Regions from separate parts of the Pantoea sp. SGAir0175 genome, predicted to be linked through region 3. Evidence: predicted binding sites of a transcription regulator. Region 3 holds the regulator's gene; each other region holds the start of a gene.
The links. The regulator Fur, encoded in region 3, represses iron uptake genes when iron is present. The targets are predictions, from matches to a motif close to ATAATAATGAGAACNACTATCAA.

Region 1 (5,525 bases), 660 kb from region 3:
CAAAAAGGCGAAACAATGAACAAACCCTCTCACTTTATCGATCTCTCACTGCTGAAAACCCACGCGGCGTTTCGCGCGGTGTTTATTGCGCGTTTTATCTCGATTGTGGCGCTCGGCATGCTGGCCGTTGCCGTGCCGGTGCAGATTCAGCAGATGACCCATTCACCGTTGCTGGTGGGCCTCGCCGTCACACTGTCCGCTGCCGGCATGTTTACTGGCCTGTTGACCGGCGGCGTGCTGGCCGATCGCTATGAGCGTAAGAAGTTGATCCTGTTTGCCCGCACCACCTGCGGGCTGGGCTTTGTCGCGCTGGCGATAAATGCCGCGCTGCCCGCGCCTTCGCTGCTGGCGGTCTATCTGCTGGGCTTGTGGGACGGCTTTTTCGGTGCGATTGGCGTCACGGCGCTGCTGGCCGCTACGCCGGCGCTGGTGGGGCGCGAAAACATTATGCAGGCCGGCGCGATCACCATGCTGACGGTGCGCTTCGGCTCGATTTTATCGCCGGCAATTGCTGGTGTAGTGATCGCGCACGGCGGCGTGCTGTGGAATTACGGACTGACCGCCTTCGGCACGCTGCTGACAGTGCTGACGCTGCTGAAGCTGCCTGCGCTGCCCCCGCCTCCGCAGCCGCGCGAGCATCCGCTGCGGGCGCTGGCAACCGGCGTGCAATTCCTGTTCGCCAGCCCGCTGGTCGGCATGGTGGCGCTGACCGGTGCGCTGGTGACGCTGGCCAGCGCCATCCGCGTGCTGTACCCGGCGCTGGCACCGCACTGGTCAGTCAGCGCCGACCAGCTCGGCATGCTGTACGCCGCCGTGCCGCTCGGTGCCGCCGTGGGTGCATTTACCAGCGGCAGGCTGAAACAGGCGGCGCGCCCTGGGCGGCTGGTGCTGGGCAGCGCCGTGGCCGGTTTCGTCGCCCTGGGCCTGTTCAGCCTGATGCCGACGCTGTGGCTGGCGCTGCTGTGTCTGGCGGGCTTCGGCTACTTCAGCGCCATCAACAGCCTGGTGCAGTACGCGATGATTCAGCTGCTGACGCCGGATCATCTGCTGGGCCGCATCAACAGCCTGTGGACGGCGCAGAACGTGTGCGGCGATGCCCTCGGCGCCGCGCTGATTGGTGCCCTCGGTTCGTGGCTGTTACCGGCGCAGGCTGCCGCGGCGTTTGGCTGTGCCGCGACACTGCTTGGCGTCATGATGTGGCTGATGATGAAAGGATTACGGCGCTATCAGGCACCCGCGCCCGTGCTGGCGCAGCAAACATCATGATTTGACGAACAGCTGATGCAGACGCGTCAGCAGATTGCTGGCGCTGTAGTAATCCAGGCGGAAGGTGTCGATGCCCAGCGCATAGACCTGCTTATCGCGCACCGCCGCGTTTTGTGCCAGGAACGGGTTGCTCAGCACTGACTGCGCGGTTTTGTCATCGCCGGCAAACAGCAGGAAGCTGTGACCGGTCAGGCTGGCGGCGAGATTCTCGCCCGAGAGCTGAATAATGTCTTTGCGCTGGCCCATGCTGTGCCCCTGTTGCGTGTCAGCCGGCGGCTGCGCCAGGGTAAAACCGAGCTGCTGCAGCAGTTTGCCCTGCGCCGATGCGGCGGTCCACAGATTCACTGCCCGGCCATCACCGTTCCATACCATCGCGGAGACCGGCTGCGGCGGCAGCGTAATGGCCTGCTTCAGCGCCGCTTCGCGATCGTCGAACTCTTTTACGCGCTGCGCTGCCTGTGCTTCATGGCCGGTGGCCTGCCCCAGCAGCGTAACCACATCCTGCCAGCTCTTATCGTCGTAGTTGACCACCAGCGTGGGGGCAATGGCGGACAGCTGACTGACCAGCTTCAGGGCGGAGTCATTACCGGTGGCGCTGACGATAATCAGATCCGGGGCTTGCGCCGCAATCGCCTCGGCGCTCGGCTCACCAATGTACAGCCGCTTAACGTGGCGCTGCTTTGCCACCTCGCCCCACTGACGGAAGAAGCCCTGATCGTCGGCCAGGCGGCTTTTCGGTGCGGTCGCGCCTGAGGCGATGACCGGCGCGTCAATCGCCAGCAGCGAGCCGGTCAGCGTGACGCTGGTGGAGACAATGCGCTGCGGTGCCTGGTGAAGCGTTACCGTTCCGGTCGCGCCCTGTACGCTGCGCGGCCAGCCCTGGTCGGCCCGCGCTGTCCCTGACAGCGACTGGAAAATGAACAACAGGACAGCCATGCCCCATAAACCGCATTTATTCATAAGTTTTGATCCACCTTTTAGCTTAATGCCTGGCCCGGCGTCAGCCGCCGCTTACGTCTGACAGCACGGTAAATCCCGCGAATGGATTGACTCTTTGCCCCTTTCGACGTAGGTTACAGAGCCATAATAAAAATGATAATCATTCTTAATAATCTTATCATTTATAGGTGAAAATTATGGTGGAAAGCTCCACGTTTGAAAATGCCTGGCTGAAGGATTTTTCCGCGCTGTGCCGCGGTTTCCTTTTCACCTCGCCATGGCGCAGCCTGGCCACCCAGGGGTGCTATACCACGATCAACACGCCGGTGGGCGATGCCGCGCTGCTGCAGGGCGACTTTCAACAGCAGCTGCGCCAGCACTTTGCCGCGGCGAAAAAGCAGGGGATCGCCAATCCGCTGCTGGTGGGCGCGATTCCGTTTGACGTCAGCCAGCCAGCGTCGCTGTTCATACCCGAATCCTGGCAGAGCTTTAATCGCGCCGACCTGCAACAGGCGCTGCCGGTGCAGCAGAGCGATCTGCCGGCAGTGCGGCGGCGGACGGCAGTGCCAGACCACGCGGTATTTACCCGCATGGTGGCCGACGCCGTTGCCACCATCCAGCGCGGCGATCCGGACAAAGTGGTGCTGTCGCGCCTGATGGATATCGTCACGGAGCAGCCGGTGGATACCGCCGCGCTGATGCAGCGCGTGATCGCGCAAAATCCCAATAGCTACCATTTCCATCTGCCGCTGGCGGAAGGCGGCGCGCTGGTGGGCGCCAGCCCGGAACTGATGCTGCGCAAACAGGGGCGCGATTTCTCCTCCTGCCCGCTGGCCGGCTCGGCGCGCCGCCATCATGACGATGTCAGCGCCGATCGCGCGGCAGGTAACACCCTGATGGCGTCAGCCAAAGATCGCCACGAACATCAGCTGGTGACCGACGCGATGCGCAGCACGCTGCAGCCGCGTAGCCGCCTGCTGTCGGTGCCTACCGTGCCGTCGCTGATCACCACCGCCACGCTGTGGCATCTGGCGACGCAAATCGATGGCGAAGTGCAGGATGAGCGCGAAAACGCGCTGTCGCTGGCGGCGCTGCTGCACCCAACCCCGGCCCTGAGCGGCTTCCCGCACGCCCGCGCGCAGCAGCTGATTCAGCAGCTCGAACCCTTTGATCGCCAGCTGTTTGGCGGCATCGTCGGCTGGTGCGACAGCGAAGGCAACGGCGAATGGGTGGTAACCATTCGCTGCGGGACGGTAAACGGCACGCGCGTGCGGCTGTTTGCCGGCGCTGGCATCGTCGCCGACTCACAACCGGAATCAGAATGGCGTGAAACGGGTGTGAAGCTGGACACCATGTTGCGCGCTTTTGGACTGCAATAAAGGAACAAGCATGAGCATTCCCTTCAGCCGCTGGCCGGCACATCTGGCCGCGCGCTACCGCGAAAAAGGCTACTGGATCGACGTGCCGCTGACCGACATCATCGACCGCCATAGCGAAAACGACGCTATCGCCGTGATCGACGGCCCGCTGCAGCTCAGCTACCGCCAGCTGGCGCAGCGCAGTGATAATCTGGCGGCGGCGCTGCAGCGGCGCGGTTTACAGCGCGGTGACACGGCGCTGGTGCAGCTCGGCAACGTGGCGGACTTTTACGTTACGCTGTTTGCCCTGTTTAAGCTGGGCGTGGTCCCGGTGTACGCGCTGTTCAGCCATCAGCGCACTGAACTGCTGGCCTATGCGCAGCAGATTGCACCGAAACTGCTGATCGCCGATCGCCAGCACGCGCTGTTTGCCAGCGACGACTTCATCGCCACGCTGTGCGAGGCGCAGCCCACACTGCAGCAGGTGATCCTGCGTAACGACGTGCAGGCGGAAAATACGCTGGCGTCGCTGCAGGATGAAGCGGCTGGCGATTTTATCGCGACACCGACGGCCGCCGATGAAGTGGCGTTTTTCCAGCTCTCCGGCGGCAGCACCGGCACGCCGAAGCTGATTCCGCGCACCCACAACGACTACTACTACAGCATCCGCGCCAGCGACGAGATTTGTCACATCAACGCCGACACGCGCTATCTGATCGCCCTGCCCGCGCCGCATAACTTCGCCATGAGTTCCCCCGGTTCGCTCGGGGTGTTCTATGCCGGTGGCCAGGTGATTCTCGCCGCGGATCCCAGCGCCACGCTCTGTTTCCCGCTGATTGAGCAGCACCAGGTGACCGATACCGGACTGGTGCCGCCGGCGGTCAGCCTGTGGTTGCAGGCAATTCAGGAGTGGGGCAGCAACACAGCGCTGGCCTCGCTGCAGCGCATTCAGGTGGGCGGAGCCAAACTGGGAGAAACGCTGGCCGCACGCATTCAGCGTGAAATCGGCTGCCAGCTGCAGCAGGTGTTTGGCATGGCGGAAGGGCTGGTTAACTACACGCGCTTCGGCGATGACGAGCAAACCATTCTGACTACCCAGGGGCGGCCGATTTCGGAAGATGACGAAGTGTGGGTGGCCGACGAGAACGGCAATCCGCTGCCGCCAGGCCAGGTGGGTCGCCTGATGACGCGCGGCCCTTACACCTTCCGGGGCTACTACAACAGCCCGGAGCACAATGCCGCCAGCTTCGACGCTGACGGTTTTTACTGCTCAGGCGATCTGATTGAGATCAACGCTCAGGGTTACATCACCGTACAGGGACGCGAAAAGGATCAGATCAACCGCGGCGGCGAGAAGATCGCCGCAGAAGAGATCGAAAACTTGCTGCTGCGCCATCCGGATGTAATCCACGCCGCGCTGGTGTCCATGCATGACGAGCTGATGGGTGAAAAGAGCTGTGCCTTCATTGTGGCGCGCCAGCCGGTAAAACCGGTCGCGCTGCGCCGCCATCTGCGCGAGCTGGGCATTGCCGAATTCAAACTTCCCGACCGCATTACCTGCGTCGACGACCTGCCGCTTACCCCGGTAGGCAAAGTGGATAAAAAACGTTTACGCCAACAGCTTGCTGAGCAGACGCAAGCCTGATTTTTTCCGGAGATTGTAATGGCTATTCCAAAACTGACGTCTTATGCGCTGCCCGCCGCCACTGAGCTGCCGGCTAACAAAGTACAATGGGCGCTGGAGCCGCAGCGCGCGGCGCTGCTGATTCACGATATGCAGGCCTATTTCCTCAACTTCTGGGGCGAAGACAGCCCGCTGGTGAATCAGGTGGTGGAGAACATTTCCCGCCTGCGCGCTTACTGTAAAGCGCAGGGCATTCCGGTGTTCTATACCGCCCAGCCCAACCAGCAAAGCGATGAGGATCGCGCGCTGCTGAATGATATGTGGGGACCGGGGCTGAA
Region 2 (5,525 bases), 400 kb from region 3:
CTGCTGCCACTGCGCCAGCGGCAGCGCCTGGCGCAGGTTGATAAACGTGAGCGCCAGCGCCAGTAAACTGAGCACGCTGAGCAGCGCGACGGGAAACAGACGGTTGCGCATCAGTGCGACTCCAGCGCGCGTTCCAGCACGCGAATAAATTTGATGGCTGAGTAAGTGGCGCCGTAGTACCACACCGCAGGCACCCGCCGGAAACGGCCGGAACGGACAAACGGCAGCGCCTGCCACAGTGCGCTTTGCGTCACCTGCTGCATATCGCGTTCGTTATCGTGATCGAAGCAGATCACCTCAACGTCACCGACCTCCGCCAGCCGCTCCAGCCCGACCACCGCACTGCCCCAGAAGTTGGTTTCGCCCTGCCAGGCATTGCGCAGGCCAAGCTGCTCCATCACCTCGAGGAACAGGCTGCCTTTACCGAAGGTAATGGCGTGACGCGGATCCATCAGCGACATCAGCAGCAGCGGACGTTGCGCCCACGGACGTAACCGCTCACGCGCGGCCGCCACTTCACCATCCACCCAGTGCAAATGGGCCTGTGCCTGCGCTTCAAGGCCAAGCCGGGCACCCAGCGCATGCAGCGATGTGCGCGCGGTGGTGAACGGTTTGCCATCGCCGCTGTTGAGGTCAAAGCCCATCGTCGGCGCAATGCGCTCCAGCTTGTCGACCGCCGGGCCGTAACCGTTGGAGTGCAGGATCAGTGACGGTGCCAGCTGGGTCATCAGTTCCAGATTGGGTTCGGTGCGTAAGCCGAGATCGAGGGTGCCGGCTGGCAAGACCGGGTCGCCCACCCAGATGGCGTAGTTATGCAGATCGGCCACGCCGAGCGGGGCGACGCCGAGCGCCATCAGCAGCTCCACCGGCAGCCACTCCAGCGCCAGGATGCGCTGGCTGTCCGGCGGCGCGGCGCGCAGCGGTGCAAGGTTCATCAGCGGTGAGAGCGCCAGCGCGGTCAGCAGACGGCGACGGGAAAGGTCGAACATCACGAGGCCTCAGTAGACAAAGCTGACGGGCGCGCCGCCCTGCGGATGCGGCAGAATGCCCATCGGAATGCCATAAATATCACCCAGCACCCCGGCCTGCATAATCGCTTCCGGTCCGCCTTGCGCGATCACTTCGCCCGCGCGCAGCGCCACCAGCCGGTCACAGTAGCGAGCCGCCATGTTGAGATCGTGCAGTACCGCTATCACCGTCAGGCCGCGTTCGTGGCTGAGACGCTGAATCAGCGCCAGCACATCAACCTGATGGGCGATATCCAGCGCCGACGTGGGTTCGTCCAGCAGCAGGCAGCGGCTGTTCTGTGCCACCAGCATTGCCAGCCACGCACGCTGCCGCTCGCCGCCGGACAGGCTGTCCACCAGCCGCCCGGCGAAGGGTTTCAGTCCAACCAGCGCAATCGCCTCGTCTACCCGATCGCGATCTTCCTGGCCGTAGCGCCCCAGCGCACCGTGCCACGGATAGCGCCCAATCGCCACCAGCTCGCGCACCGTCATGCCCTCCGCCGCAGGCAGCTGCTGCGGCAGATAGGCTACCTGACGTGCAAAAGCTTTACTGCTCCAGGTATCAACCGCCTCACCGTTCAACATCACGCGCCCTTCGCTGGCGGCATGGTGACGGCCGAGCATCTTCAGCAGCGTGGATTTACCGGAACCGTTATGCCCGATCAGCGCGGTGACTTTGCCCGGGGCGAAAGTCAGCGACAGCGGATGCAGCAGCGTGCGGCCCGGTACACGGAAGCTGACGTTTTCCAGTGAAAAGGTGGTTTCTGCGTGGTGCGGATGCTGCATGATAATCCCTGGTTAACGGGCGCCGCAGCGCCCTGTGTTCAGTATCAGAAGCGGAAGGTGGCGGTACCGACGATCTGGCGCTCTGCGCCCCAGTAGCAGGCGTAGTCGCGGTAGCAGCTGGCAACGTATTCGCGATCGAACAGGTTGTTGATGTTGACGCCGACGGTTGAGCCCGGCAAGCCGAAGCGGCCCAGATCGTATTTCAGTGCGGCATCTACAGTGGTGTACGCGGCGACGTCAAAGTTCTGGTTGGCATTTGCGCCGCTGGCGTACAGGCCTTTGCTTTCCCCCACGTAGCGTACCCCGGCACCCACGGTGAAGCCCGACAGTGCGGTTTCATGGAAGGTGTAATCGCCCCACAGCGAGGCCATGTGCTTCGGCACCTGCACCGGCGTACGGCCTTTCAGCAAGGTGTCTTCGGTGTATTCCGCATCGGTATATGAGTAAGCCGCCGTCAGGTTGATGTTGGCGTTAAGCGCCGCTTTGGCTTCCAGCTCGACGCCACGTGAGCGAATCTCCCCTCCCTGCACACTAAACTGCAGGCTGTTCGGATCTGCCGTCAGGTTTTTGGTTTTAGTCAGCTGATAAACCGCTGCGGTGACCACAATCGGGCGATCTTTTGGTACGTATTTTACGCCAGCCTCATACTGCTTCGCGCGGGATGGGTCAAAAGGTTTCCCATCAACCGTGGTGCCAGCCGTTGGGATAAAGGATTCGCTGTAGCTGAAATACGGCGCGATACCATTATCAAACACATAGTTCACACCACCGCGCCAGGTAAATGCCTGGTCGTGGTTTTTTACTTCGCTGTTACCGTTACGGTTCAGTGCGGAGGTCATCGCATAATCGTATCGCCCGCCCAGCGTCAGCACCCATTTATTCCATTCCATCTGATCCTGCGTATACAGGCCAGTTTGTTCCTGACGGTTCAGATATTGATAGGGGAAGGCGGCACCCACAGCATCATTACCGTACTGCGGATCGATCGCATTGATTGGCGCTGCGGAGGCAAATGCAGCATCAATATCATTACGGGTGCGCTGATAATCAACCCCCATCAGCAGCGTATGATCGACCGCACCGGTAGCAAATTTTGCCTGCACCTGATTATCGACAGCAAACTGATTCAGTTTCTCATCGGAAATGGCTGAACCACGTGTAATCTCTTGTGACTCAGGCAAATAGCCGTTGCCATAAATACTACGATAATTCGTTTTCAGCTCCGCATAGCGCAGATTCTGGCGCACCGTCCAGGTGTCGTTAAAGCTGTGCTCAAAGTTATAGCCAACCATTTTGGTGTTGCGCGAGATCTTATTGCTGTCTTCGCCTTCATCAAAATTGGTGGGCAGCTTATAGCTGCTGCCGTCCGGCCGGGTGATGCCCACCACGGTGCCTTCACGCGGCAGCCAGCCGTAATAGCCGGTTTCCGGTTCGTTCTGGAAGTAGGTCAGCAGGTCAAAGCGGGTATTGGCATCGGGACGCCAGCTGAACGAAGGCGCAAGGGTATAGCGCTTCTCTTTGTTCATCTCCTGTTGCGCATCGGCGCTGCGCGCCAGGCCGGTCAGGCGATAGCTGTAAACGCCGTCATCATCCAGTGAGCCGCCAAAATCGAAGCCGGTGGAGAACAGGTTGTCGGTGCCCATCTGGAACTGGACTTCACGCAGCGTCTCCTGGGTCGGCCGCTTGCTCACCAGTGACACCACACCGCCCGGGTTGCTCTTACCGTACAGCACCGACACCGGGCCGCGCAGCAGCTCCGCGCGCTCAAGGAAGTAAGGATCGATAGCGAATTCGGAGTAGTTGTCACCCTGTAGCTTCAGGCCATCCAGATACTGGTTGGTGTTGGTTTCGCTGAAGCCGCGAATCGACAGCGCGTCGATAACGTCCGAGCTGCCGCGGTTACCGGTCAGCACGCCTGGCGTGTAATTGAACGCACCTTTGACGCTGGTCACCGCATGCATTGACATCTCTTCCTGCGTCACCACCGACACCGACTGCGGATTCTTCTCGATTGGCGTATCGGTTTTGGTGCCGGTCGCGCTGTGTTTAGCGGCGATGGTCGGCGATGGTCCCCATGCGCTCTCCTGCGCGACGCCGCTGCCGCCATCAGCCGTCACTACCACGGTATCTTCGGCCAGCGCCTGCATGCTGAGTGTGCCCAGAGTCAGGGAAATCAATAACGCGAGCGGTCGACGGGTGGTCACCGCGCGCAGAGAACAAGGAAAAGTGTTTCGCGCATTCATAGTGGGATCTCATGAAAATAGAACAATGCAGGCGAATGGAAACGAGAATGATTATTAGACGCACGGATTTTAGGCGAAACCCGGCAAGCACCGCAAGATGTAATGCCTGCTGGCGGTGAGTTTGCCAGCGGATCGCACATATCCATGATCGCGGCTAAAAAAATGGCGGGCAAAGAAAAAGGCGCCGCAGCGCCAGAGGGAGTTAAATTCAGCTTTTATGCAAGACTCAGGCTGGAGCGCCGCCATGTATCTGGCACCGCCACGTGGTGGTAAAACGCCGGCACTGCACAGGCTCTGAAGGTATAAAGCCGGTGCAGTGCCGGATGGCTTATTTACTGCCAAACATATCTTTAATCCAGCCCGCGACGCCGTCAGAGTCCTTCTGCTCGCCCTGCGGCTGCTGCTGTTGCTGTTGTTGCTGTTGTTGCTGTTCTTGCTGTTGCTGTTGCTGAATCTGCTGCTGTTGCTGCTGGCACAGCGCGTTCGGATCCAGCGCCCACACCGGCAGCGAACGCCAGGTGCTGCTGCCGCTGCCGCAGACAAAGTTACCGGCCGAATCGATATTCATCTGAGTGATATCTTCCGGTGGCGTCAGGACCAGTGGCATCGGCGCCTGATTGTCGAGGTAGCGACGATAGATCTGCATCGCACCACTGGCACCGTACAGCTTCGAGGTCTGGTTGTTGTCGCGGCCAACCCAGGTGATCGCCACTTCTTTGCCATCAATACCGGCAAACCAGCTGTCGATCAGGTCATTGGTGGTACCGGTTTTCGCCGCCAGATGCGCACCCGGGAAGCGTGCGCCCAGCGCCCGCGCCGTACCGTGATCGGCCACCTGCTGCATGGTATACAGCGTCAGATACGCCGCCTGCGCCGGCTCAACGCGCTGCGCCTGCGGGAAGCTCTGATACAGCACCGTGCCATCTTCCGCAATTACCGAGCGCACCGCCGACAGCGCAGCGCGGTTACCGCCGCTGGCAATTGACTGGAACGCCTGCGCCACTTCAATCGGCGTCAGATTAAGCGCCCCCAGCAGCATCGCCGGTACCGGATGCAGCTGATCTTTTGGCACGCCCAGTTTGGTCCAGGTATCCACTACCGCGTCGAGTCCCAGCGTCATACCGAGGTTAACGGTTGGCACGTTCATCGAGTTAGTCAGCGCATCCACCAGCATCACTTTACCGCTGAAGCGACGATCGTCGTTCATCGGCTTCCACACCGAACCGTTTGGCTGTTTCAGCGCGATCGGTTCGTCGGCGATCCAGCTGTTCAGGCGATAGCTGTTTGGCTGGCTGAGGGCGGTCAGATAGGTCGCCGGTTTTGCCAGTGAGCCAATCGAGCGACGCGCCTGCAGCGCGCGGTTATAGCCGGCAAACTGCGGATCGGCACCGCCGACCATCGCGCGCACTTCACCACTGAAGCGGTCGACCACCACCATCGCGGTTTCCAGATCTTTCAGCCCGCGCTGTTTCTTCAGCGTGGGAATGCC
Region 3 (5,525 bases):
TAATGCCTGACCGCCTGGCGCCGGGACAGGTGAATCCATGATACCCTAAGCCCAGGTCTCAACCGAAAGAACTTTAGCCATGATTTTGAACGCCCGTCTGCAAACTGAACAATCTGCCCCTGATGGCCAGCCCATTCTGTTAATTCATGGCCTGTTTGGTAGCCTGGATAACCTCGGCGTACTGGCGCGCGGCGTGCGCGATGCACGGCCCACGCTGCAGGTGGATGTCCGTAACCACGGCCTGTCACCGCGCAGCGTAGAGATGCACTACGCTGCGCTGGCGCAGGATATGGTTGACACGCTGGATGCGCACCACATCGAACGGGTCGATGTTATCGGCCACTCAATGGGCGGCAAAATTGCCATGGCGCTGAGCGCCGTTGCGCCCGAACGGATTGGCAAAATGGTGCTGATCGATATCGCGCCGGTGGATTACCAGACGCGACGTCACGATGAGATCTTCGCGGCAATCCGCGCGGTCAGCGCAGCTGGCGTCACGCGCCGCAGCGCTGCGGCCGACGTGATGCGTGAACACGTGCGCGAAGAAGGCGTGATTCAGTTCATTCTGAAATCTTTCCATGAAGGCGAATGGCGCTTTAACGTGCCGGTGTTGTGGGACAATTATCCGGTGCTCTCCGGCTGGCAGGAGGTGCCCGCGTGGCCTCATCCGGCGCTGTTTATTCGCGGCGGTGATTCACCCTATCTGGACAATCAGCACCGTGATGCGCTGCTGCGCCAGTTCCCGCAGGCGCAGGCGCACATTATCAGCGGTGCCGGCCACTGGGTGCATGCCGAAAAACCCGATGCCGTACTGCGCGCGGTGCGCCGCTTTTTTAACCTGTAAAAGCAAAAGCTTGCTACGGGCGGTTTAGGGTTGGCGTCGCGCCGGGCGCTGGAGTATGATGTCGCGCTAAAAATTTGCCGCGGATGCTTTTTTCGCCGCGGTCGGGCCGATAAATGTTTAAATCGCGCAGCGCCTTTCCGCCGTTCGCGCCCACGCAGTTTCACAAACCATGGCAAAAGAACAGACAGATCGTACCACGCTCGATCTCTTCGCAGACGAGCGGCGTCCCGGTCGCCCTAAAACCAGTCCGCTGTCGCGTGATGAGCAGCTGCGCATTAATAAGCGCAACCAGCTGAAGCGCGACCGGGTGCGCGGCCTGCGCCGCGTTGAGCTGAAAATGTCCAGCGAAGCGGTCGACGCGCTTAATACGCTGGCCGAGCAGCAGAACATCAGCCGCAGTGAACTGATTGAACAAATGCTGCTGGCGCAGCTCAAACTGGCGTAACGTGCACAGACCGCACGCTGGAACACAAACTCAGCGCTTTACACATTCCGCGCTTTTCGCCGGTCTGCTATCATTCGCATAACTGTGTCGTCTTCTGACTTACTTTCACAATCAGGATTTAAGAGGTTACTCACTCCATGGCAATCGTAGGCATTTTCTTCGGCAGCGATACCGGCAACACTGAAAACATTGCAAAAATGATCCAGAAACAACTGGGTAAAGATGTCGCCGAAGTGCATGACATTGCTAAGAGCACCAAAGAAGATCTCGAAGCATTCGATATTCTGCTGCTGGGTATTCCGACCTGGTACTACGGTGAAGCCCAGTGCGACTGGGATGACTTCTTCCCGACGCTGGAAGAGATTGATTTCAACGGTAAGCTGGTAGCGCTGTTTGGCTGCGGCGATCAGGAAGATTATGCCGAGTACTTCTGTGACGCGATGGGCACCATTCGCGACATCATTGAGCCAAACGGCGCAGTGATTGTGGGCCACTGGCCAACCGAAGGTTACCACTTCGAAGCCTCTAAAGGTCTGGCAGACGACAAACACTTCCTCGGCCTCGCCATCGATGAAGATCGTCAGCCTGAACTGACTAACGAGCGCGTCGACAAATGGGTTAAGCAGATCTTTGACGAGCTGCAGCTGCAGGCGATCATCGAAGCCTGATGCTTTCCTGTCCGATGTGGGCGCTGGCTCACATCGGGCAATGGAATTACCTATAAAAATAATAGCTATGGTTTTTTAACTTTTTCCCTCAATTCTGTAGAATACCCGCAACGGTCATCTGCTTATTCCTCGGGCATCAGACTGAGACTGCGCGAAAAGGAACATCGATCTGCACGATCCCGCTGAGGTTCACGACATTTCTCCTTACAGCATCCGGGGAATTGTCCGCCGCAGCCGGTTTTCATTTCGCAGGCTGAGCTCTATAATGAGACGCAAATGAGAATGCGCGTTGACCACACATTCAAGGCCTTTGCGCCGTAAGTGACTAGCAAAGTAACAGGACAATATCCGCATGACTGACAACAACTCCGCATTGAAAAAGGCTGGCCTGAAAGTCACGCTGCCCAGACTGAAGATTCTGGAAGTGCTTCAGGGACCCGGACCCGAGTCCCATCATGTCAGTGCGGAAGATTTGTACAAACGCCTGATCGACATGGGCGAAGAGATTGGTCTGGCGACGGTATACCGTGTTCTGAACCAGTTTGACGACGCCGGCATCGTGACGCGTCATAACTTCGAAGGCGGGAAATCCGTGTTCGAACTGACCCAGCAGCATCATCATGATCACCTGATTTGCCTCGACTGCGGCAAAGTGATCGAGTTTAGCGATGAATCTATCGAAACGCGTCAGCGTGAGATTGCAACACGCCACGGTATCAAACTCAGCAACCACAGCCTGTATCTGTACGGCCACTGTGCGCTGGGAGACTGCCGCGAAGACGAGACGCTCCACGATCAGTAATTGAATATGCTATGCAGTATAAAAAAACCGGTGCCAGGCACCGGTTTTTTTATGGCTGCGTTCAGGCGACCAGCGTTTCCTGCAAATAGCGCCAGCGCGGAACCGGCGTGCTGCAGTCCAGCACCGCCAGCGAAATGCGGGTCTGGTTGTTGCCGTTAAGCATTTGCAGTTCGTGATACTGAATGGTCACTTCCTGCTGCTGCTGGGAAATGATGGCATGCTCACTGGTGGCGATTCGCATCCCTTCCCGCTGCCCGTGCAGTTTGCGAAACAGGGTTTCAGTGTCATTGAGATCGAGCTGTTTGCCTTGCGGCGTCACCATTTTGAAGTCGGGATGAAAGTGCGACAGCAGCAGGTCCATACTGTCATCGCTGCCTTCGGCCTGATTAAAAATACGTTCGATAAGCTGATGTAAAACCACCACGCTATGTTTGGCTTCCAGAGCGAGACTTGTCATTTTTCTTCCTTCGCTAACCCGCACAGCAACATTTAAGAGCGCATAGCCTACCTGAAAATAACGATTTCACACGGGTAAATTAGTTAATTTTATTAAAGTCAGATTAGTCGTAATCGCGCGCAATTACTGTTTTTTGTCTGGTTCAGCATAATCGATTCCCGTTTGCAGATAACGGGCAATAAAAAAGGGCGATTGCTCGCCCTTTGCTGATCATATCGTGCTATCAAGCAGTAAAATTATTCGCCGATTTTTGCCCAGGTATCACGCAGACCCACGGTGCGGTTGAACACCAGTTTCGACGGCTGCGAGTACACGCTGTCAGCGCAGAAGTAACCTTCGCGCTCAAACTGATACGGTGCCAGCGCACTGGCGGCACGCAGACCCGGCTCAACGAAGCCCTGTTTGATCTCCAGCGAGTTCGGGTTAATGGTGGTGAGGAAATCCTCGGCCGCGCCCGGGTTTGGCACGCTGAACAGACGATCGTACAGGCGGAATTCGGCAGGCAGCGCGTGAATCGCCGACACCCAATGGATAACGCCTTTCACCTTGCGGCCATCGGCCGGATCTTTGCTCAGGGTGTCGACATCGCAGGTAGCGTAGATGCAGGTAATGTTGCCGGCTTCATCTTTCGCCACGCGCTCGGCACGAATGACATAAGCGTTGCGCAGACGAACTTCTTTACCCAGCACCAGACGTTTGTACTGCTTGTTGGCCTCTTCACGGAAGTCGGCGCGATCGATCCACACCTCACGGCTGAACGGCACCTCACGCGTGCCCATCTCCGGCTTGTTCGGATGGTTCGGCATGCTGATGATTTCTTCATGCCCGGCCGGCAGGTTCTCGATCACCACTTTCAGCGGATCCAGCACCGCCATAGCGCGCGGCGCGTTCTCGTTGAGGTCGTCACGAATGCACGACTCCAGCGACGCCATCTCAACAATGTTGTCCTGCTTGGTCACACCGATACGGCGGCAGAATTCGCGGATTGACGCCGCGCTATAGCCACGACGGCGCAGACCGGATACGGTCAGCATGCGCGGATCGTCCCAGCCTTCAACAATCTTCTCGCTCACCAGCTGCGTCAGCTTACGCTTCGACATCACCGCATATTCCAGATTCAGGCGCGAGAACTCATACTGACGCGGATGCACCGGAATGGTGATGTTATCCAGCACCCAGTCGTAGAGACGACGGTTATCCTGGAACTCCAGCGTACACAGGGAATGGGTGATGCCTTCCAGCGCATCGGAGATGCAGTGGGTAAAGTCGTACATCGGATAGATGCACCACTTGTTGCCAGTCTGGTGGTGTTCGGCAAATTTAATGCGGTACAGCACCGGATCGCGCATCACAATAAAGCTGGATGCCATGTCGATTTTGGCACGCAGGCAGGCTTTGCCCTCTTCGAAGCCGCCATCACGCATCTTCTGGAACAGCGCCAGGTTCTCTTCCACGCTGCGATCGCGATACGGGCTGTTTTTGCCCGGCGCGGTTAGCGTGCCGCGGTATTCACGGATCTGCTCTGGCGACAGCTCATCAACGTAGGCCAGGCCTTTGTTGATCAGCTCAACCGCGTAGTTGAACAGTTGGTCAAAGTAGTCAGAGGAGTAACGAATGTTGCCGCTCCACTCAAAGCCCAGCCATTGCACATCATTCTTGATCGATTCAACGAACTCCATATCCTCTTTGACCGGATTGGTGTCGTCGAAACGCAGGTTGCACTGCCCCTGATAATCTTGTGCGATACCAAAGTTCAGGCAGATCGATTTTGCATGGCCAATATGCAGGTAACCATTGGGCTCAGGCGGGAAACGGGTATGCACACTGTTGTGCTTACCGCTCGCCAAATCTTCGTCGATGATCTGACGAATAAAGTTCGTTGGGCGGGCTTCAGCCTCACTCATCTCAAAATCCTCAAAACAATAGCGGGTGATTTGTACCACGAAGTAACGGAGTATGATCCACAAAGCGCTGAAGGGAAACAACCGTTTGTTGGTCGTTTTAAAACAAAAAAGGCAGGAATTGCTTCCTGCCTTCAGTGACGATCAAAACGTGTTAATTTTTGACTTCGTACAGCGGCGTAACGCCTGCTACCACGGTACCGCCTGCCAGCAGATTCAGACCAGCAAAATCATCGCTGTTGCTGACCACCACCGGGCTGATCATCGAACGCGCATTGGCATTGAGGAAGTCCAGATCCATTTCGAGGATCGGCTGGCCCGCTGTGACGGTTGCGCCCTCTTCCACCAGACGGGTAAACCCTTTACCTTCCAGCGCGACGGTATCGAGACCCATATGCACGACAATCT
Region 4 (5,525 bases), 2.0 Mb from region 3:
ATAGTAATGATGCGCTGCGCCGCCCACGCCGGCAGCGTCAGCACAGCAAGCAGTGTCAGGATCAGCGCTTTCATGCGGCGGCTCCTGTCGGCGTCAGCGCCATCACCTGCTCGCGCCAGCGTGCCTGTTCCGGCGTGCCCTCGCTGCGCTGGCCGTACAGCTGGGCAATCTGCGTGCCATCGGCAGCGAACAGCTCCAGACTGGTGACGAAGCCATCGCCGCCCGGCTTGCGCGTCACCCAGCTCTCGTGAATGCGGTCCGCCATCAGATGCAGCGTGAATGTGGGGTTAAAAACGTTAATCCAGTTATCCAGCGGCACCACTTTCCCGATAGTGCCGGTAAAGATCTGCGTACAGCCGCGATTGCCGACGAAAATCATGATTTCATTGCCATCCTGCTGAACCTGGCCCAGCAGCGTTGCCAGCGCGGTGTTGCTCACCTGACGCGCTAAATCATCCGGCACCGCGCGAAACGCCTGCGGCCGCGAGAGATGGTGACGCTTCAGCAGGCCAAAGAACTGATGCACATCGGTCATGGCACGCCACTCCGCTTCGACAGTGCCGGCATCCACCCTGTCGCTGAATGGCGTGGCGCTGACGGGCTGCGGCTGCAGCTGAGGCGCGTGCGCCAGCCGGAAGCGCTCAATCAACGCTTGCCACGCCGGCATCTCCGTGTGCGCGGTGGTGTAGATTTTCAGCACCGCATCAGCGTGACGATCGAAAATCTGTATGCTCTGCCGTTCGCCGTGCGCGGTCTGCTCGTGCAGGAAGAAAGCACTGTGCCACTGCGCGGGAAACAGACGCTGGTCGAGCGCACGCGGATTAAGCACCAGCCCGCCATGTTCGCCGAGATGCAGATTGCTGTAGGTTCCCACCTGTTCGTGCACCGCCCAGGCATTGCGCGTAATACTTTTGGTCTCACCCACTGCCGCCAGCGCCGTCAGCAGCGCCGGAAAATCGGCGCGCAGCGGCTGAGCGTCGTGGCCCACGCGCGCTTCGCACAGCTGTGCTTCCCCTATGCCCATCAGCGCGGCTAAATCACGCGCGTACATTTTTGGCTGCTGGCCTTTCAGCGCCAGATAGTGTTGATAGCGTTGATGCATTGCGCTTGCTCCCGTGAAAATGCCCTGCGCCACCGCAGGGCGAAAAGTGATTAGAAGTCGACGTTCACGCCCAGTTGCCAGGTGCGTCCCGGCATCACGGCCAGATTGATGTCGTTGCGCTCCTGCGCGCTGGCGCTGGTCAGCGTGCGGCTGCTGAGGTAATCCCAGTATTTACGATCGGTAATGTTGTAGACACCGCCGCTCAGCCTGACATTTTTCGTCAGCTGCCAGTACGCGGTGGCATCGATCAGGCCGTAGCCCGGCACGCGCATGTATTCGCTGCTGGCGTCGCTGATGGCCGCCCCGCTGTTGCTGTAGCTCTCACGGTTGGTGGCGCTGGCCTGTTTGCCTTTGACGAAGGTGGCGGTGAGCGCCGCGCCGTAACCGCGCGCTTTGTCGTCCCACGCGACGCCGACAATCGCTTTTAGCGGCGCGACACTGTCGAGATCGATGTATTTGTCGCCCAGATAGCGGGATTTCGCTTTCCCCTCGCTGTAGCCGAGCGCGAACGTGCTGCTCAGGCCATCCACGGTCGGGAACCAGCTGCCGTAGTTGACGCGGGTGCTGATCTCCGCCCCATAAATGTAGGCTTTGTCGCGGTTCTCAGCCTGATAACTGGTGTAGATGTTGGCCGGAACATTGACGAACATCGCCGGATTGGTGGCGCGGCGATAGCGGGTGTAGGCAATAAAGTTTTTGTAGGTGTTGTAGAACACCGAGGTATTGAGGGTGATGCCGTCGGTCGGCTGTCCTTTCAGACCCCACTCAAAATTGTTGCTGGTCTCGGTTTTCAGATCGGCATTACCAATCAGCGCATACTGCGCGCTGCCGGCGTAGCTTGAACCAAGGTTCCACGAGCCGTACAGCTGGCTGGTGGTCGGAAACTCCACGCCGCGCTTATATTGCAGCCAGGTGGTGAGCGCCGGATTGATATCGTACTGGAAGGTCAGTGACGGCAGCACTTCGGTGTCTGAATTGGTCTTGCCGTACAGTTTTTCCACCTGCTCTTCGGTCAGCACCGTGCTGCCGTTGGTCAGATCGCCGAGGTTCTTCGGTTTGGTGCTTTGATGAATAACGCGCACGCCGGGAATCACCGCGAAATTGTGGCTATCGAGATCGAAATTGATTTTATCCTGCAGATAACCGGCCACGGTCCAGGAATGGCTGTCCGACTGTGGCTGGGTGATGGTGCCGAAGGTGCCCGGGTTCGGCTCCTGGCGGAACGGACGCTCGCTGTTCTCCACACGCGCGTTGACGCCGCCGCTCAGTTCGTGGCGGCCGAGGGTTTTGCTGGCGCGCGTGTCAAACCCTAAGGTATCGACGTTGTAGTCAGAGTAGACGAAGCCGTACTGACTGGCGCTGGTCGGTAACCAGGTGGTGTCGTGCGCCTCGGTTTGCTGCCAGTAAACCCGCGTGGTCAGCGTATCGATCATCTCGTTGTACGGCGTCCACTCATCGGCAAGATTAATGCCCCAGCGGCGCGAATCGCTCTGCTGTTGCGCAGTGCCCCAAATAGTATTGCCGCTGCTGCTGTCCCAGGTATCGTAGTGGGTGTGATTGGTTTTGTGGTAGTAGTCGAAGGTGGCGCTCAGCTTGTGCTGATCGTTTGGCTGCCAGATGCCCGACGTCATAAAGGCATCCGAGTGCCAGTTGGCCGGGTAGGCGTCTTTTACGCCGCTGTTGTTGCGCGTCTGCTGGCCGTCGCGGCGGCTGTAGACAAACAGGCCGCGCAGTTCATCATCCCCTGCCGCCGCAGTGATGCCGTTGTGCCAGCTGCGATCTGCCGAACTGTAGTCGCTCTGATAATCGAAATAGTGGGTTTTATCGCTGCTGAGGTAGTCGTCCGGCGACTTGTTATGAAACGATACGTTACCGCCGATTGCGGTGTTAGGTTGTTCCACCGATGTCGCGCCCTTCTCAATTTCGACGCTGCCAAACATATACGGGTCGATGTAGTCGCGACCAATACCGAAGGTATTGTTACCGGCGCGACTGACGTACGGACGACCGGTGGCGTCCGGTACCGGAATGCCATCAATATCCAGACCGACACGGTTACTTTCCAGACCGCGAATGTTGTAGCCGGTGTAGCCTGCACGGTCAAAGCCGCTTTTACCGGCTGACGAACCGCCTGCCGCGCCAGTGGCGCTGACCAGCGGCTCATAACGCATAATCGAACCGAAGTCATTGGCGCCGCGTTTTTGCAGATCGCTTGCGGTGAGCGTGGTTTTGCTGCCGGCCTGCTGCTTAGGTGCGGTAACGGTCATTACCGGTTCATTGCTGCTGTTGTTCTCTGCGGAACGCGCCAGCGTACTGCTGTCGCTGGCGGCATAGCTGCAGGCTGCGTGAATGGCTGAAGCAAGAACAGCGACTTTACACAGACGCTGCTGAACAGTTCCCTGAAGGTTGAAAGACATGCGCGAAATACCTGGTTAATTGTTAGTATTCGCTCACTTATTTGCTGCCAGAAAACCACGGCTCTGTGCTAAAAACCGTGAAACAGCGCGTCACGCTGGCCAGATAATGTTATCGATCCCGGCACCTGTGGCACAGTGTCGTGCGCGCTTCAGTGCACAGCTGCCGTGTATAACTGGCAGCGGCGCCGCAGGGATGCCTGTGGGATTTATAGAGAGTAAAATGATGGCGAAAACAATTTAATGCAATTGGTAATCATTATCAATATCATTTGCATCAGGATGTATCTTTGTGCGCACAATTTGTTAACCCATGATTAATCAAGCACTAACAGGAGGGATAAGATGGCAGATAAACCGGCAGTAACCATTCACTACTGTACCCAATGTAACTGGCTGCTGCGTTCGGCGTGGATGGCGCAGGAGCTGCTGCATACCTTTGCTGGCGATCTCAGCGCGGTCACGCTCCAGCCCGGCAGCGGCGGCGTGTTCGAGATCAGCATTGATGGTCAGGTAATTTGGGAACGCAAACAGGAAGGCGGCTTTCCCGATGCGGCAGCACTGAAGCAGCGGGTGCGCGATGTCTGCTGGCCGGATCGCGAACTGGGGCACGTGGACAAGAAGAAACCGTAACGCGCTTAGCTGTTGGCGATCTTCTCTGCCGCGTCCTGCAGCGCCGCCACGACAATGTCCACCGTGGCCGGTGAAATCTGCTCCTGCGACAGCCGGTGATTGAGCGTATAGCGAAGCGTATGGATCGCCTGCTCCACCTGCGGAATGCTGCGGTTGTTGACCAGGATCGCCAGCGAAGTGAGCCGCCCGATAATCACCGCCACGTTTTCGCCATTTTCCGCCAGCAGCGCGCGGCCCGCATCGTTGAGCGCGTAGGCTTTGCGCGTGGCCTGGGCATCCACCACGCGAATGGCGTCCATCTCTTCCAGCAGCGTCAGGTTGGGATAAATAATGCCGGGGCTGGGGGAATATTCGCCTTTCGACAACTCTTCCACCGATTTGATCAGCTCATAACCGTGCGCCGCGCCGCTGGCCAGAAAGTGCAGCATCAGCAGGCGAATATCACTGGCATCCAGCATCCTTTCGCGCCGCTTTCTGCGTGCGCCGGCACAGCTGGCACGCTGTGCCGCATCGGCGTGCTCAGGAACATCCCGCTGCTGTTTCATCGCCTTCCCGGGGTCAGTTGAGGGAGGTTGATAGTAGTCTGGTGCCTGGTAAAATTCAACACAGGCGGCAGCGGGCGGGCGCCGGTTATTTCTGATGCCAGTAAGCGACGGCGCGCACCAGGTCGCTGTGCGCCGCACGTTGCTGAGTAAAATAATCGCTCAGCTGTTTCACCGCCGCGCCTTCGCCGGTCAGCCAGATGAAGTAGTCATCAGCAGGCAGCATAATCGGGTCCAGCAGCGGCGTCAGCGCCTCAGTCTGCATCTTGCCGCTGCCGAGCCAGCTCACCGTGACGTCCGGCAGGTCACCAAGATACGCGCGGCCGACTGGCTCATCAACACAGGCCAGCAGATGAATCTGCTGTGCCTGCATTTCCTGATAGCGGCGCTTAAACGCCGGCAGACCGGTCTCATCACAGACATAAATCTGACAGGCATAATCCACCGGCACGACGCATGAGCCGCGCGGGCCGCCCATCGCAATGCGATCGCCCGGCTGAGCGGCACTCGCCCAGCTGCTGGCGACGCCGCCGTCGTGGATGTAAAAATCCAGCGTCAGCGAATCGCTGCCGTTAAAGGCCAGCGGCGTATAGTCGCGCGCCGCCGGACGCACGCCGTCAGGCCAGACGATGCCTTCGTCGGTCATGTGTGGCAGCGCCAGCGCACCGCCCGGCGTATCCGGGAAAAACACTTTGATGTGGTCGTCAAAAGAGGGCGAGTGGAAACCCGCCAGATCGCTGCCGCTAAAGACGATGCGCCAGAAGGCATCGGCCACCCGCGTTTTGCTGGCGACGGTGATGTGACGGAAGCGTAATTCATTGCGCACGCGTTGTG

Region 1: a site for Fur is predicted at 2,353-2,375, ahead of C1N56_RS16790 (isochorismate synthase). Genes of this name have one in related genera too.
Region 2: a site for Fur is predicted at 4,072-4,094, ahead of fhuA (ferrichrome porin FhuA). Genes of this name have one in related genera too.
Region 4: a site for Fur is predicted at 3,766-3,788, ahead of C1N56_RS03590 (TonB-dependent receptor domain-containing protein). Genes of this name have one in related genera too.

The regions. Positions count from the first base shown of each region.
Region 1 covers NZ_CP028081.1:3,576,293-3,581,817, forward strand. The annotation lists gene entS (enterobactin transporter EntS) at 16-1,266, shown strand; gene fepB (Fe2+-enterobactin ABC transporter substrate-binding protein) at 1,261-2,226, opposite strand; gene C1N56_RS16790 (isochorismate synthase) at 2,403-3,584, shown strand; gene C1N56_RS16795 ((2,3-dihydroxybenzoyl)adenylate synthase) at 3,595-5,208, shown strand; gene C1N56_RS16800 (isochorismatase family protein) at 5,227-5,525, shown strand, end outside.
Region 2 covers NZ_CP028081.1:3,321,235-3,326,759, forward strand. The annotation lists gene fhuB (Fe(3+)-hydroxamate ABC transporter permease FhuB) at 1-111, opposite strand, end outside; gene fhuD (Fe(3+)-hydroxamate ABC transporter substrate-binding protein FhuD) at 111-989, opposite strand; gene fhuC (Fe3+-hydroxamate ABC transporter ATP-binding protein FhuC) at 999-1,793, opposite strand; gene fhuA (ferrichrome porin FhuA) at 1,838-4,036, opposite strand; gene mrcB (bifunctional glycosyl transferase/transpeptidase) at 4,365-5,525, opposite strand, start outside.
Region 3 covers NZ_CP028081.1:2,916,347-2,921,871, forward strand. The annotation lists gene ybfF (esterase) at 80-844, shown strand; gene ybfE (LexA regulated protein) at 1,014-1,289, shown strand; gene fldA (flavodoxin FldA) at 1,427-1,957, shown strand; gene fur (ferric iron uptake transcriptional regulator) at 2,310-2,759, shown strand; gene C1N56_RS13645 (hypothetical protein) at 2,821-3,216, opposite strand; gene glnS (glutamine--tRNA ligase) at 3,453-5,120, opposite strand; gene nagE (N-acetylglucosamine-specific PTS transporter subunit IIBC) at 5,272-5,525, opposite strand, start outside.
Region 4 covers NZ_CP028081.1:786,587-792,111, reverse strand. The annotation lists gene C1N56_RS03600 (heme/hemin ABC transporter substrate-binding protein) at 1-74, opposite strand, end outside; gene C1N56_RS03595 (hemin-degrading factor) at 71-1,102, opposite strand; gene C1N56_RS03590 (TonB-dependent receptor domain-containing protein) at 1,153-3,519, opposite strand; gene C1N56_RS03585 (SelT/SelW/SelH family protein) at 3,862-4,149, shown strand; gene C1N56_RS03580 (PadR family transcriptional regulator) at 4,155-4,694, opposite strand; gene C1N56_RS03575 (siderophore-interacting protein) at 4,780-5,525, opposite strand, start outside.